Regions from separate parts of the Brevibacillus sp. DP1.3A genome, predicted to be linked through region 1. Evidence: a T-box and tRNA genes for the amino acid it is inferred to sense, from the RefSeq annotation. Region 1 holds a T-box; the other holds one or more tRNA genes.

Region 1 (6,217 bases):
CTTGAAAACGCTCGCCTTGCCAGCTTTGCTCCACCTGTTGAATCGCTTCTTGCTTGTTTACTTTCGTCATTTTCATTTCCCCCACTCTTTATATTTTTACAAATAGCGATAACCCGGTACCGTTAGGAAGTCTTCAAAATCTTCTGTCGTTACCAATTGCAAGAATAGATCACCAGCAATCGGATACTTGCTGTTGTCATACCTCTCTTGGCCAATTGCTTGCTTTATCGCTTGTAGCTCCTCACTCAGCCACTGCTTTACCAAGCCTTCCGTCACCTTTTTACCATCCTGCAAGACTCCGTGACGGTGACGCATCCATTGCCAGACTTGTGCCCGCGAAATTTCTGCTGTAGCTGCATCCTCCATCAGATTGTTGATCGGCACGGCCCCAGAGCCTCGCAACCATGCCTCGATGTACTGCAAGCCTACGCTAATATTCGTACGGACACCCGCTTCGGTAATCGTGCCCTCTGGGACTGCCAGAAGATGCTTAGCAGATACGTCTACGTCTTCACGTTTGTACCAAATTTGGTTCGGCTCTCTCATCAAGCGATCGAACACTTCCATGGCTACCGGCACTAGCCCAGGGTGAGCAACCCAAGTCCCATCATGTCCATCGTACGCTTCCCGCTCTTTGTCAGCGCGTACTTTGGCGATGGCTTCTGCATTTTGTACCGGGTCATTTTTCACCGGAATTTGTGCAGCCATTCCCCCAATGCAAGGCGCCATCCGTTTATGGCAAGTCTTCACTGCCAGCGTGGTGTATGCTTTCATGAACGGAACTGTCATGGTTACTTGCGCACGATCCGGTGTAATGACATCAGGCTGATTCCGCAGCTTTTTGATATAGCTGAAAATGTAATCCCAACGTCCGCAATTCAGTCCTGCACTATGCTCACGCAGCTCGTACAGAATCTCATCCATCTCAAAAGCTGCGAGGATCGTTTCGATCAATACTGTCGCGCGAATTGTGCCGCGTGAGATATTTAATTCATCCTGCGCGAAAAGGAAGACGTCGTTCCAAAGGCGGGCCTCCAAATGGCTCTCCAGTTTCGGTAAGTAAAAATACGGTGCTGTCTGATTCGCGATAAGAGCATCTACGTTGTGGTAAAAGTAAAGTCCGAAGTCAAGCAGACTGCCGGAGATCGGTTTTTGATCGAGGAGGATGTGTTTTTCTTCAAGATGCCAGCCACGAGGACGCACGATCAAAACCGCCGTCTTTTCATTGAGGGTGTATGATTTGCCTTCCGGACTGATGTAAGAGATATTGCGGCGTACCGCATCCTTCATGTTGATTTGGCCTTGGATGGTGTTCTCCCAGGTCGGTGAGTTCGCGTCCTCAAAATCAGCCATGAAAAGCCGAGCACCCGAGTTCAGTGCATTGATGACCATTTTCCGATCACCCGAAGGTCCCGTAATCTCCACCCGTCTGTCTTGCAAATCTTTGGGCAATGGAGCAACAGTCCAATCTCCTTTACGAATGTCCGCTGTTTCCTGTAGAAAATCGGGCAACTGACCTACATCGATTTGCAATTGACGTTCCACGCGTTTAGCCAACAATTGTTGTCGTCTGTCGCCGAACCTTTGCTCCAGCTTCATCACGAATTGAATCGCTTCTGGTGTCAGGATATCTTGATAACCAGGGTGCATCTCACCGGAAATCTGCACCTCCAGCGGATATGGATTCGTAGGTACGGTAGTCAAAACAGCTCCTCCTCCCTCATTCTAAAGTTATTATGATACAGATCGATAAAATGTTTTTTATTATATAACAGTAGTGGCAAAAAAAATGTCCTTACTCCTGATTCCCGCTGCCACTACAATGGCTGCAGCATACATGCCCGTCTCCCAAGCAATTGTGGCAAGCCGCTCCGTTGGCATCACGACCAACGCCTCCACATCTTGGGCAATTTTGTTCTCCGTTTCCTTCACACCGATAGCAGTCCATTCTCCATTCCTCCATTTCTGTATTAAAACAATATTCTTAAAATTTGTTTTTATTATATAACAGAGAATAGTACAGTGCAACACGTTTTTTTAAAAAATCCACCTGTATTAGTACACAATATAAAACAGCCCTTGACCCGCTATGGATCAAGAGCTGCTTTTCTAAATCTCTCGCTTATTACTTCGGTGCGATCTTTTCTACTCCGCCCATGTATGGACGAAGAACTTCTGGAATCACGATTGCTCCATCTGCCTCTTGGTAGTTCTCCAAGATCGCTGCTACTGTACGTCCAATCGCCAAACCAGAACCATTCAATGTATGCACAAATTCCGGCTTCGATTTCGTATCGCGACGGAAACGGATATTGGCACGGCGCGCCTGGAAATCTTCAAAGTTCGAGCAAGACGAGATTTCACGGTATGTGTCGCCGCTTGGAATCCAAACCTCCAGGTCGAATTTCTTCGCAGCCGTAAATCCAAGATCGCCTGTGCACATGCTCAGGACACGGTATGGCAGTCCAAGCAATTGAAGCACCTTTTCAGCGTTTTTCACCAGTTTGTCGAGTTCGTCATAAGACTCTTCTGGTTTCACGAATTTCACCAGCTCAACTTTGTTGAATTGATGCTGACGAATCAACCCACGCGTATCACGGCCAGCAGAACCCGCTTCCGAACGGAAACATGCACTGAAAGCAGTGTAATAGCGAGGGAGATCCGCTCCATCCATGATTTCATCACGATGCATATTGGTGACTGGCACCTCTGCAGTTGGAATCAGGAAGTAATCTGGTCCCTCAATTTTGAATGCATCCTCTTCGAACTTAGGCAATTGACCCGTTCCCGTCATGCTCGTGCGGTTGACGATATACGGTGGGATCACTTCTTCATAGCCATGCTCGTTCGAGTGCAGATCCATCATGAAGTTCATCAGTGCGCGCTCCAGACGTGCGCCCAATCCTTTATAGAAAACAAAACGGCTTCCTGTTACCTTTCCCGCCGCTTCAAAATCGAGGATGCCTGCTTGGCTAGCCAGCTCCCAGTGAGGCTTAATCTCGAAGTCAAATGCACGTGGCTCTCCCCATGTCCAGGCAATCACGTTATCGTCTTCTGTCGTACCGATCGGCGTGCTTTCGTGCGGCAGGTTCGGGAGGCTCAGCAAAATGAACTCCAGCTGCTCATCCAGTTGGCGCAACTCTTCATCCAAAGCCTTGATGCGTTCATTTACTTCTTTCATTTCAGCGATCAGATGGTCTGCATTTTCCTTATTGCGTTTCATAACCGCTACTTGCTCGGATACCGTGTTACGCTTATTTTTCAGCGCTTCTGCTTCTTGGATGACTTGGCGACGCTTTTCATCTACTTCTACGAATTGATCCAACGCAGAAATATCTTCATTGCGGTGAGCCAAACGGCGTTTTACTTCTTCTAAATCCTGGCGTAATACTTTTACGTCCAACATGTGTAAATCCCTCCGAATCGTATTAAAAAAAAAACAAAAAACACCCGTCCCCTGGTAAGGGACGAGTGTTGTATACCCGCGTTGCCACCCTCGTTGACATATGCAGCAATCCTCATGCATATGCCCACTCTTCCGTCATAACGGGACGGTTCCGGGCAAAGTTGTTGTTCCTTTGCCACTCCGAGATGGATTCCTTCACATAACCGGATCGGTTCGCACCTACCACCGACTCTCTAGGCCTGGCTCTTGTGAAGTACTTGTTCTCATCATCGCATTCTCATTCATGAATACTATTATTGTTAACTGTACTACAGGATCTATACGTATGTAAAGAGTAGCCCGCCTCGATCTCTTCAGAAAAAAAGAAGATCGGCGCCTTTTTACGGCCGATCTTCCGGTATGACAGCTAGTTAGCTTCTGTATTCCTTGACCATGTCGAGGAAGTATTTATGCAGTCTTGTATCTTCGGTCAATTCTGGGTGAAAGGCTGCTGCCAAATAGTGACCGCTTCGGGCGACAACAATCTTGTCTTCGTGCTTGGCCAAGACTTGACCGTTCTCTCCCACTTCCATGATATACGGTGCTCTGATGAACACTGCCGGGTAATCTGCCGCCACTCCCGCAACAGGCATCAAGGCTTCAAAGCTCTCCTTTTGGCGACCAAAAGCATTCCGCTCGACTTTGATCTCCATCAACCCTAAATGGCAATCGTCTTGTCCTTGAATCTGTTTTGCCAGAAGGATCGCTCCTGCGCAAGTTCCGAAGATCGGCTTGTTCGCCTTACCAAACTCTTGAACCGCCTCCATGAATCCGTACTTGTGCATCAGCTTGCTAATCGTGGTGCTTTCTCCGCCGGGAATGACCAGCCCGTCGAGCTCATCCAGTTCTTCTACTTTTTTGACCGGGACAGCTGTGGCACCAACCTCTTCTAGCATTCTCACATGTTCTGCTACAGCTCCTTGTAGAGCGAGTACGCCGATTTTCATGCTACTCACCTTACCAGCCGCGCTCTTGCATGCGATCAGCTTCACGAATCTTGGAGATTTCGATTCCTGGCATTGCCGTCCCCAAGCCTTTGGATACGCGAGCAATCAGTTCGTAATCCGTGTAGTGGGTGGTCGCTTCCACAATCGCGCGAGCAAACTTCTCTGGATTCTCTGATTTAAAGATACCAGAGCCTACAAACACGCCATCGGAGCCCAATTGCATCATCAGGGCAGCATCTGCTGGTGTTGCTACTCCACCTGCTGCGAAGTTTACGACTGGCAGCTTACCTGTTTTGTGTACCTCTTCAAGCAGTTCGTATGGGGCACCCAGGTTTTTGGCTTCCGCCATCAGTTCATCGTAGGACATCGCTTGCACTTTGCGGATTTGGGACATCATCGTGCGCATATGACGAACAGCCTCTACAATGTTTCCGGTCCCTGGCTCACCTTTTGTGCGGATCATGGATGCACCTTCCCCGATACGACGGAGAGCTTCACCCAGATCACGGGCGCCACATACAAACGGTACAGTGAACTCTTTTTTATTGATATGGTACAAGTCATCTGCTGGAGTGAGTACTTCACTCTCATCGAGATAATCTACACCCAGAGACTCGAGAACACGCGCTTCAACAAAATGACCGATACGAGCCTTCGCCATAACAGGGATCGAAACAGCATTCAGTACTTCCTCTACAATGCTAAGGTCCGCCATACGCGCAACTCCACCAGCTGCACGAATGTCAGACGGTACACGCTCCAAAGCCATTACAGCAACAGCACCCGCTGCTTCTGCAATTTTCGCTTGTTCTGCATTTACGACGTCCATAATAACGCCGCCTTTTTGCATTTCAGCCATACCTCTTTTTACGCGGGATGTTCCTACTTGTACCATGTCATTACCCCCTACATCATGAGTCAGAACCGAAACTGTTATGCACTGTTATGGTTCTTGTTACCGTCATTGTAAACGATAGATGTAGGGAAAAACAACAGTTATTTAATTTCCTGTCCCACTGCTAAACAAATTGCTGAAAAACTCTATGATGCTACGGAAGAACAGACGAATCCAACTGGCTTCCTCTACTGCCTGTCCTGCTACTACATCAACACCTGCTTTTGTCGCGTCTTCAGGCTGCAAATAATCCGTATCCTTCATGCCTTCTTCTTTCAATACGATCTTACCAACAACCTGTCCTTGCGTAATTGGCGCGGTCAGATCCTGGAAGGTAACAGTTGGTGTGAATTTTGCTTCTGTACCGATCTTTGTAATCATATTTACTTCGCTACCTGTAACGGCTGGAACTGTTACCTCTACACCGTTTTTCACAGGGGCTATTTCAAACCCTTTAACTGGTACATTCTTGTCCATTTGTTTCGTCAGTTTGTAATTGTTAAAACCGTAGTCAAACAGTTTTCTGGTCTCCGCGAAACGCTTTGTATTGCTATCTGTATTCATTACTACACTAATCAAACGCATGTTGTCACGAACAGCCGTCCCTGTAAAGCAATAGCCCGCTGCAAGTGTATGCCCTGTTTTCAATCCATCTACGCCCGGATAATAGCTAATCAGACCAGGCAGCATCCAGTTGAAGCTTTTCTTGCTCCACTCTTGTGGGGTACCTGTTCGGAATGTGAAGTTTGTTTTTTTGGAAACTTCCAATGCCTCAGGGAAATCACGGATCAGAGCACGTGCGAGGATAGCCGAATCGCGTGCCGACATCAGATTTTCTGGTTGATCGGTTTTCACTGAATACGGGCCCAACTCATTAGCTGGCAAACCTGTAGAAGTGACAAACATCGTATTTTTCATACCAAGCTCTAC
Region 2 (6,217 bases), 2.2 Mb from region 1:
TGCATTAACTTCTACTTCATGTGTATCATCTTCGAGGACAATTGTTAAATCTGCGCCAGGATCAACCTTCCCTGTAACTCGGTACAGTTCGATCACTGCTACTTTGGTAGATTTCCCCTCGATACTTTCTTTATCAATCAAAGCTACCTGATCAGGCTTTTTCTCATCCGTTGCAGGCTTCGTCGGATCCTTTGGCTTTTCCTGTTGGCCGACTTGATTAGGGTTCACATTATCAGCAATCAATACGGTTTGTGTCTTCGGATCCCAATCCACCTTGTAGCTGAGAGCTTCCGCGATGAAACGAACAGGTACTACAGTACGCTTGTTCACAATCTGTGCCGGTACGTCGAGGTTGATGGTTTGTCCATTTTTGTTGGCAATTTTTTGAGTAACAACCAATCTGATGTTATCTTTCCCTTTGTTGATGGTAACAGTCCGGGTTTGTTCATTCCATTTCACTTCAAATCCAAGACTCTCTGCAATCGGACGAATCGGAACCAGTGTACGTCCCTGGCTGATAATAGGTGCTTGGTCAGGAAACGCAATTTGTTTTTTATTGTACTCCACTTTAACAGCATTCTGTACGGCTTTAGGCGCTACAGGTGCTGCCGCTGCAGAAAATGCTGCCATCGGTACCAAGGCGATCGCTAGCAGTAATGAGGTTACTTTTTTTAGCAAAACATTCACTCCATTTCCAAAAAGGTTCACACGATTCTTAATCTACTATAGGATGAAGGCAGTTTCAAGATTTTCCTGTAGTCTCCCTTTCAAAAGATCATTCTTTCCTAGTAACTCTCCTCTTTTACGTTACTTTTTCCTCCTCCTTTTGACCTAATTTCAAATTGTTACAAAAATGCAACCATCTTGCTTTCCAAAACCGTTACAATAGACAAGAAGCGACAGTATTTTATCTTGAAAGAGGCAATGAATGATGAACAAATTTCTCCCTTTCCTTATCCTGGCACTTATCTTAACTTTAATTCCTCCAGTAGGAAGCTCCGCCAATACGACTGCTATCCAATTAGGAAGTGATGTGCTGTTCAATCAGTTCCACCATCTCATTGAAGGCAAAAAAGTCGGGCTGATTACGAATCAAACAGGTCTCAATAGTCAAATGGTTAGCACGATCGACATGTTACGACGTGATCGCTCCGTCCATTTAACCGCTCTGTATGCACCTGAGCATGGCCTCGACGGAAACACGGTCGCAGGAAAACAAGTAACGAGCTTTGTTCATCCCGTCTACGCTATACCGGTCTACGGCTTGTCTGGCTCAACACGCAAGCCAACACCAGAAATGCTGAAAGACATTGATATTCTACTCGTCGATTTGCAGGATATCGGATCGAGAACCTACACATACATATCTACCTTGCAATACGCCATGATAGCTGCAAAGGAACAAGGAAAAGAAGTAATGGTACTGGATCGACCGAATCCTCTCGGCGGAGCAATTGTCGAGGGGCCTGTCGTTGAACTGCCTTACCGCTCCTTTATTGGAGTGGATACTCTCCCGCTTGCACATGGCATGACCATCGGAGAGCTCGCATTGTTTTTCAACCGTACCATTGGTGTAGATCTTACCGTCATTCCGATGCAAGGGTATTCACGCAACATGATTTATCAACAGACTGGTTTAGCCTGGATTCCGAGTTCTCCGCACATCCCTAACTTGACCTCGGTTTTCGGGTATATGGCAACTGGTTTGGGTGAGAGTACCCCCATTCGTCAAGGCGACCATTTCACCTGGATCGGGGCAGAGGGTCTAGATTCGCACAAGTACGCCGATCTGTTAAATGGAAGTCTTCTACCTGGCGTCATCTTTATTCCTGAGAATAAAGGAACTGCTGGGGGCGTACGTCTTCAAATCAACGATCTACATCAGTTTAACCCGGCAAAAACAGGTATTTACGCGCTGGCTTATGCCAAGCAATTACAGCCATTCCCTATGCCAAAAAGTACGAGTATGCAAATCTCCATGTTCGACAAAGTGATGGGTACCAACAAAATCGGTCTGCTTCTCGAACAAGGTAAATCCCCGCAGGAGATTGTTTCTTCCTATGAAACGGATCTTAAGAAATTTGTAGAGCTGCGGCAAAAATATTTGATCTATGGCGATGAACCGTTTATCCCGATGCAGCCGCTTCAACAGAAACAACCAAAACAACCAAAGCAGCCTGAACAACCAAAGAAACCAGAACAACCGAAACCATCCAAGCCAGAAAAGCCAGAAACACCGACTCCACCGCAGACTGGCAATCATAATGGAACGACCAATCAAAAGAAGAAGCCTGAACCAGCTACAAAACCGATCCCTCAGACTCCGAAGTCTTCTGAGAAGATCGCTTATTTAACCTTTGACGATGGACCTTCTTCTGTAACTCCACGCGTTTTGGATACGCTGAAAACGCATCAGGTCAAAGCCACCTTCTTTATTGTAGGCCGTGAGGTAGCTGGTCATGAGGCTATTCTCAAAAGGATTGTAGCCGAAGGACATGCGGTGGGAGGACATTCGTATTCCCATAACTATCAGCTTGTTTACAAAAACATGGAGAGCTTTTTTGCAGACGTGGAAAAAGGCAGTCAAATGATTGAAAAAGCAACCGGCGTAAAACCAACAGTATTCCGCTATCCAGGTGGCAGCACGAATACCGTCAGCTTGAAATATCAAGATCCCAAACGTTATAACAAGCAGCAGACAGTCATGCAGGCGATCAAAGCAGAGGCGAAACAACGTGGCTATACGTTTATCGACTGGAATGTAACAAACGGCGATGCAAGAAGCAATAAATACACAGCCGCTCAAACACTGGCAAATATAAAGCAGCAAGTAAAGTCACAAAAAGAAATCGTCGTCTTGATGCATGATTCCAGCACCAAGTCGCCAACGGCTGAAGCTCTCCCCGAAATCATTTCGTACTTGAAAGAAAAAGGCTATCGTTTTGAAGTCATTCAAGACGATCGTCCGACAGTTTCCAACGTAAAATAATCACGCAGCAAAAAGCCCGCTTCATCACAGAGCGGGTTTTTCTGCGCTTTGGACCTTGCGATTGGCTAAGTCGTCAGCGTTTCGTATCGGAGGCGCAACTCTCTTTTCAAAATTTTGCCGCTAGGGTTTCTGGGAAGATTGTCAGCAATCACTACATATTTGGGTGCTTTGAAGGAGGAAAGACGATCTTTACAAAAAGCAAGCATCTCGTCAGCAGTCAGTAACTCACCTGCTTTTGGCACAACGACAGCCGTCACTGCTTCGATCCAGTACGGATGGGGAACTCCGATCACTGCAACCTCGGACACTTTCGGATGTTGATAAATAAGCTCCTCAACCTCTCTGCTTGCTACGTTCTCTCCCCCCGATTTAATCATATCCTTTTTCCGATCAACCACGGTGATATAGCCTTCGTCATCCATGATGCCCAAATCCCCGCTGTGAAACCACCCTCCCTGGAAGGCAGCCTGTGTCTTCTCCTCATCACGGAAATAACCCAGCATCGCATGGCTGGTCCTGTGAACTATTTCACCAACACTTCCACGAGGGACTTCATTTCCATCATCATCGACGATTTTCGTTTCCACATTTAACGCTGGCTTGCCTGCAGAGCCCGCTTTTCTCATCTGATCCTTCGGTTGTAAAACAGTTGCCAATGGCGCCACTTCCGTCTGTCCATAAAAATTGTAAAACTGTGCGTTCGGGAGGCGTTGACCGAGCTCTTTTAACACTTCTACGGGCATGATCGCTGCACCATAGTAACACTTTTGCAAAGAACTCAAATTACGAGCGGCAAAATCGGGAGAACGCAATAAAGCAATCCACACGGTAGGCGGGCAAAACAACTGGGTAGCCTTATACGCCTCTACCGTCTGCAGCAATAACGCAGGGGTTGCCTGTTCCAAAATAATTCCGCTCCCACCAAGGTACACGTACGGTCCAAAAAAGCAATGAAGCTGCGCACTATGGAACAAGGGAAGTGCGTGAACAGCCACATCATCCTGCGTCATCCCGCCTTCGATAATCGCGCTGACATATTCAGAGATGATGCTTTTATGAGTGAGCATAACGCCCTTTGGCTTTGATTCCGTTCCGCTGGTATACAAAATTTGCACAACATCATCGTCCGCTATGTCTACTTCAGGCTCTTGGTCGTCTGCCGCTTCAATCAGCGTGCGAAATGGCAACCATTCCCCTGCTTGTACTGCTGGTTTGGACATGAGGGAAAGCAGCTTGGGGGAAATTCCAGTTAATTGGAGTCCGTCTTGAGCGAGCTGCAGGAATTCGGGAGTAACGAAGCACGCACTCACTTCCGAATGCCCCAAAATATAGGCGACATCTTCTTTATTCAACATGAAGTTGATTGGCACCATGATGACTCCTGCTTTCGCTAGCCCAAAGTTCAGAATCGCAAAATCCATCGAGTTGCGTGACAGTACTGCCACCCGCTCCCCTTTTTGCAAGCCTTTTGAATGAAGCGTATGAGCCGTCTTATTTGCAAGCTGATCAAGCTGCGTGTAAGTCAATACTTCTTCCTCAAAGTACAGGGCAGGCTTACCAGGATTTCGCCCACGACTTCTTCGCAAAATATCGCCAAGTGCATTTCTACGAACCCTTTGCGCTTCGAGCATGCAAATTCCCCCATCACTTATAGTCTCATCTCCATTATATAATAGTTTTCTTTATTTTCTGATATTTTAACAAAAAAGAAACATCAACTTCTCTCAAAGCTCTCGACCATAAAAAAGACCCCAGCTACTTAACTGGAGTCGGTTCATTTGTATTTATGGCGGAGGGAGCAGGATTCGAACCCGCGTGAGCTTGCACTCTAACGGTTTTCAAGACCGCCCCGTTATGACCACTTCGGTATCCCTCCGTATTTCAACAATATATACTATATCACAGCTCTACTATTTTTTGCAAGAGCCCGTATTCGTTTCCTTTATCGCTTGATGGCAACGAATTTCAATTCCGTCATTTCTTCTATCGCGTATTTGACCCCTTCCCGACCAAGTCCGCTTTCCTTTACGCCACCGTAGGGCATATGGTCCACGCGAAAAGTCGGAATATCATTCACCATCACACCGCCCACGCGCAGCTCTTCTGCCGCTTCCAGAGCCAACGACAGATTGTTGGTATAGACACCAGCCTGTAATCCATAGCGCGAATCATTGACCAACGTAATGCCTTGCCGGACGGACTCCACTGGATTAATTAGAACGACAGGGCCGAATACTTCCTGACAAGATACTTTTGCATCTGCCGGGACACCGGTCAACACCGTAGGTTGGAGCATCCGATCCACGATCTGTCCCCCACACTCCAGACGTGCCCCCTGCTGGAGCGCCTCATGAATCCACTCCATCGCACGTTCTGTTTCGCACGGATTGATCATGGCGGAATAGTCCGCGTCCTCAGAGAGCGAATCACCACCGCGAAGTGCTCGTGTTTGTTCAACAAAACGTTGGACGAAATCTTGATAGATCTCTTTGACCACATAAATTCTTTGCACAGAGATACATACCTGTCCGGAGTAGGCGAAGGCGCCAAAAACGCATCGGGGTATCACTTCATTCAGTTGCACATCACGATCAACGATCACTGCCGAATTCGACCCCAGCTCGAGCGTGACTCTTTTCATACCCGCTCGATTGCGTATATCCAGCCCAACACTTGGGCTCCCTGTAAACGTCACCGCCCTGACTCTCGGGTCAGACACGATTTTATCGCCAACACTCGCTCCACTGCCTGTGATCACATTGAGGGCGCCAGCAGGCACACCAGCTTGCTCTGCGAGCTCTGCGAGAAACAATGCGCTAAGCGGTGTCTGCGATGCAGGCTTGAGAACAACGGTATTGCCAGCAGCGAGAGCAGGTCCGACCTTATGGGCGACGAGATTCATCGGAAAATTAAAGGGTGTAATGGCTCCGATGACTCCCAGTGGCTCACGCACGGTATAAGCCAAGCGTCCCTCTCCCCCGATAGCTGCATCGAGTGGTACGGTTTCTCCGTGGAGGCGTTTGGCTTCCTCTGCTGCAAACTTATACGTCTGAATGGTTCGAATCACTTCACCACGGGCTGTTTTGATTGGTTTCCCCGCTTCTATCGCGATGATGCGCGCCGCTTCCTCCAAACGTTCATTCATCAATATCGAGATTTTTTCAAGCAGGAAGGCGCGTTGATAGGCAGGAAGGCGCCGCATGACGGTTGTCGCTTCGTGGGCCGCAG

Evidence for each region. The T-box of region 1 lies ahead of serS (serine--tRNA ligase). A T-box ahead of a tRNA ligase gene usually reads a tRNA of that ligase, here a tRNA-Ser.
Region 2: it encodes a tRNA-Ser, which carries the amino acid that the T-box ahead of serS (serine--tRNA ligase) is inferred to sense. The anticodon was not compared.

The regions. Positions count from the first base shown of each region.
Region 1 is NZ_CP085876.1:30,220-36,436, reverse strand. Features, by position in the region: gene aceA (isocitrate lyase) at 1-70, opposite strand, end outside; gene aceB (malate synthase A) at 97-1,704, opposite strand; gene HP399_RS00235 (hypothetical protein) at 1,765-1,932, opposite strand; gene serS (serine--tRNA ligase) at 2,126-3,406, opposite strand; T-box leader at 3,461-3,685, opposite strand; gene pdxT (pyridoxal 5'-phosphate synthase glutaminase subunit PdxT) at 3,817-4,392, opposite strand; gene pdxS (pyridoxal 5'-phosphate synthase lyase subunit PdxS) at 4,403-5,287, opposite strand; gene HP399_RS00215 (D-alanyl-D-alanine carboxypeptidase family protein) at 5,393-6,217, opposite strand, start outside.
Region 2 is NZ_CP085876.1:4,465,116-4,471,332, forward strand. Features, by position in the region: gene HP399_RS20290 (copper amine oxidase N-terminal domain-containing protein) at 1-708, opposite strand, end outside; gene HP399_RS20295 (exo-beta-N-acetylmuramidase NamZ domain-containing protein) at 932-2,989, shown strand; gene HP399_RS20300 (acyl-CoA synthetase) at 3,055-4,620, opposite strand; tRNA gene HP399_RS20305 (tRNA-Ser) at 4,777-4,865, opposite strand; gene HP399_RS20310 (aldehyde dehydrogenase family protein) at 4,932-6,217, opposite strand, start outside.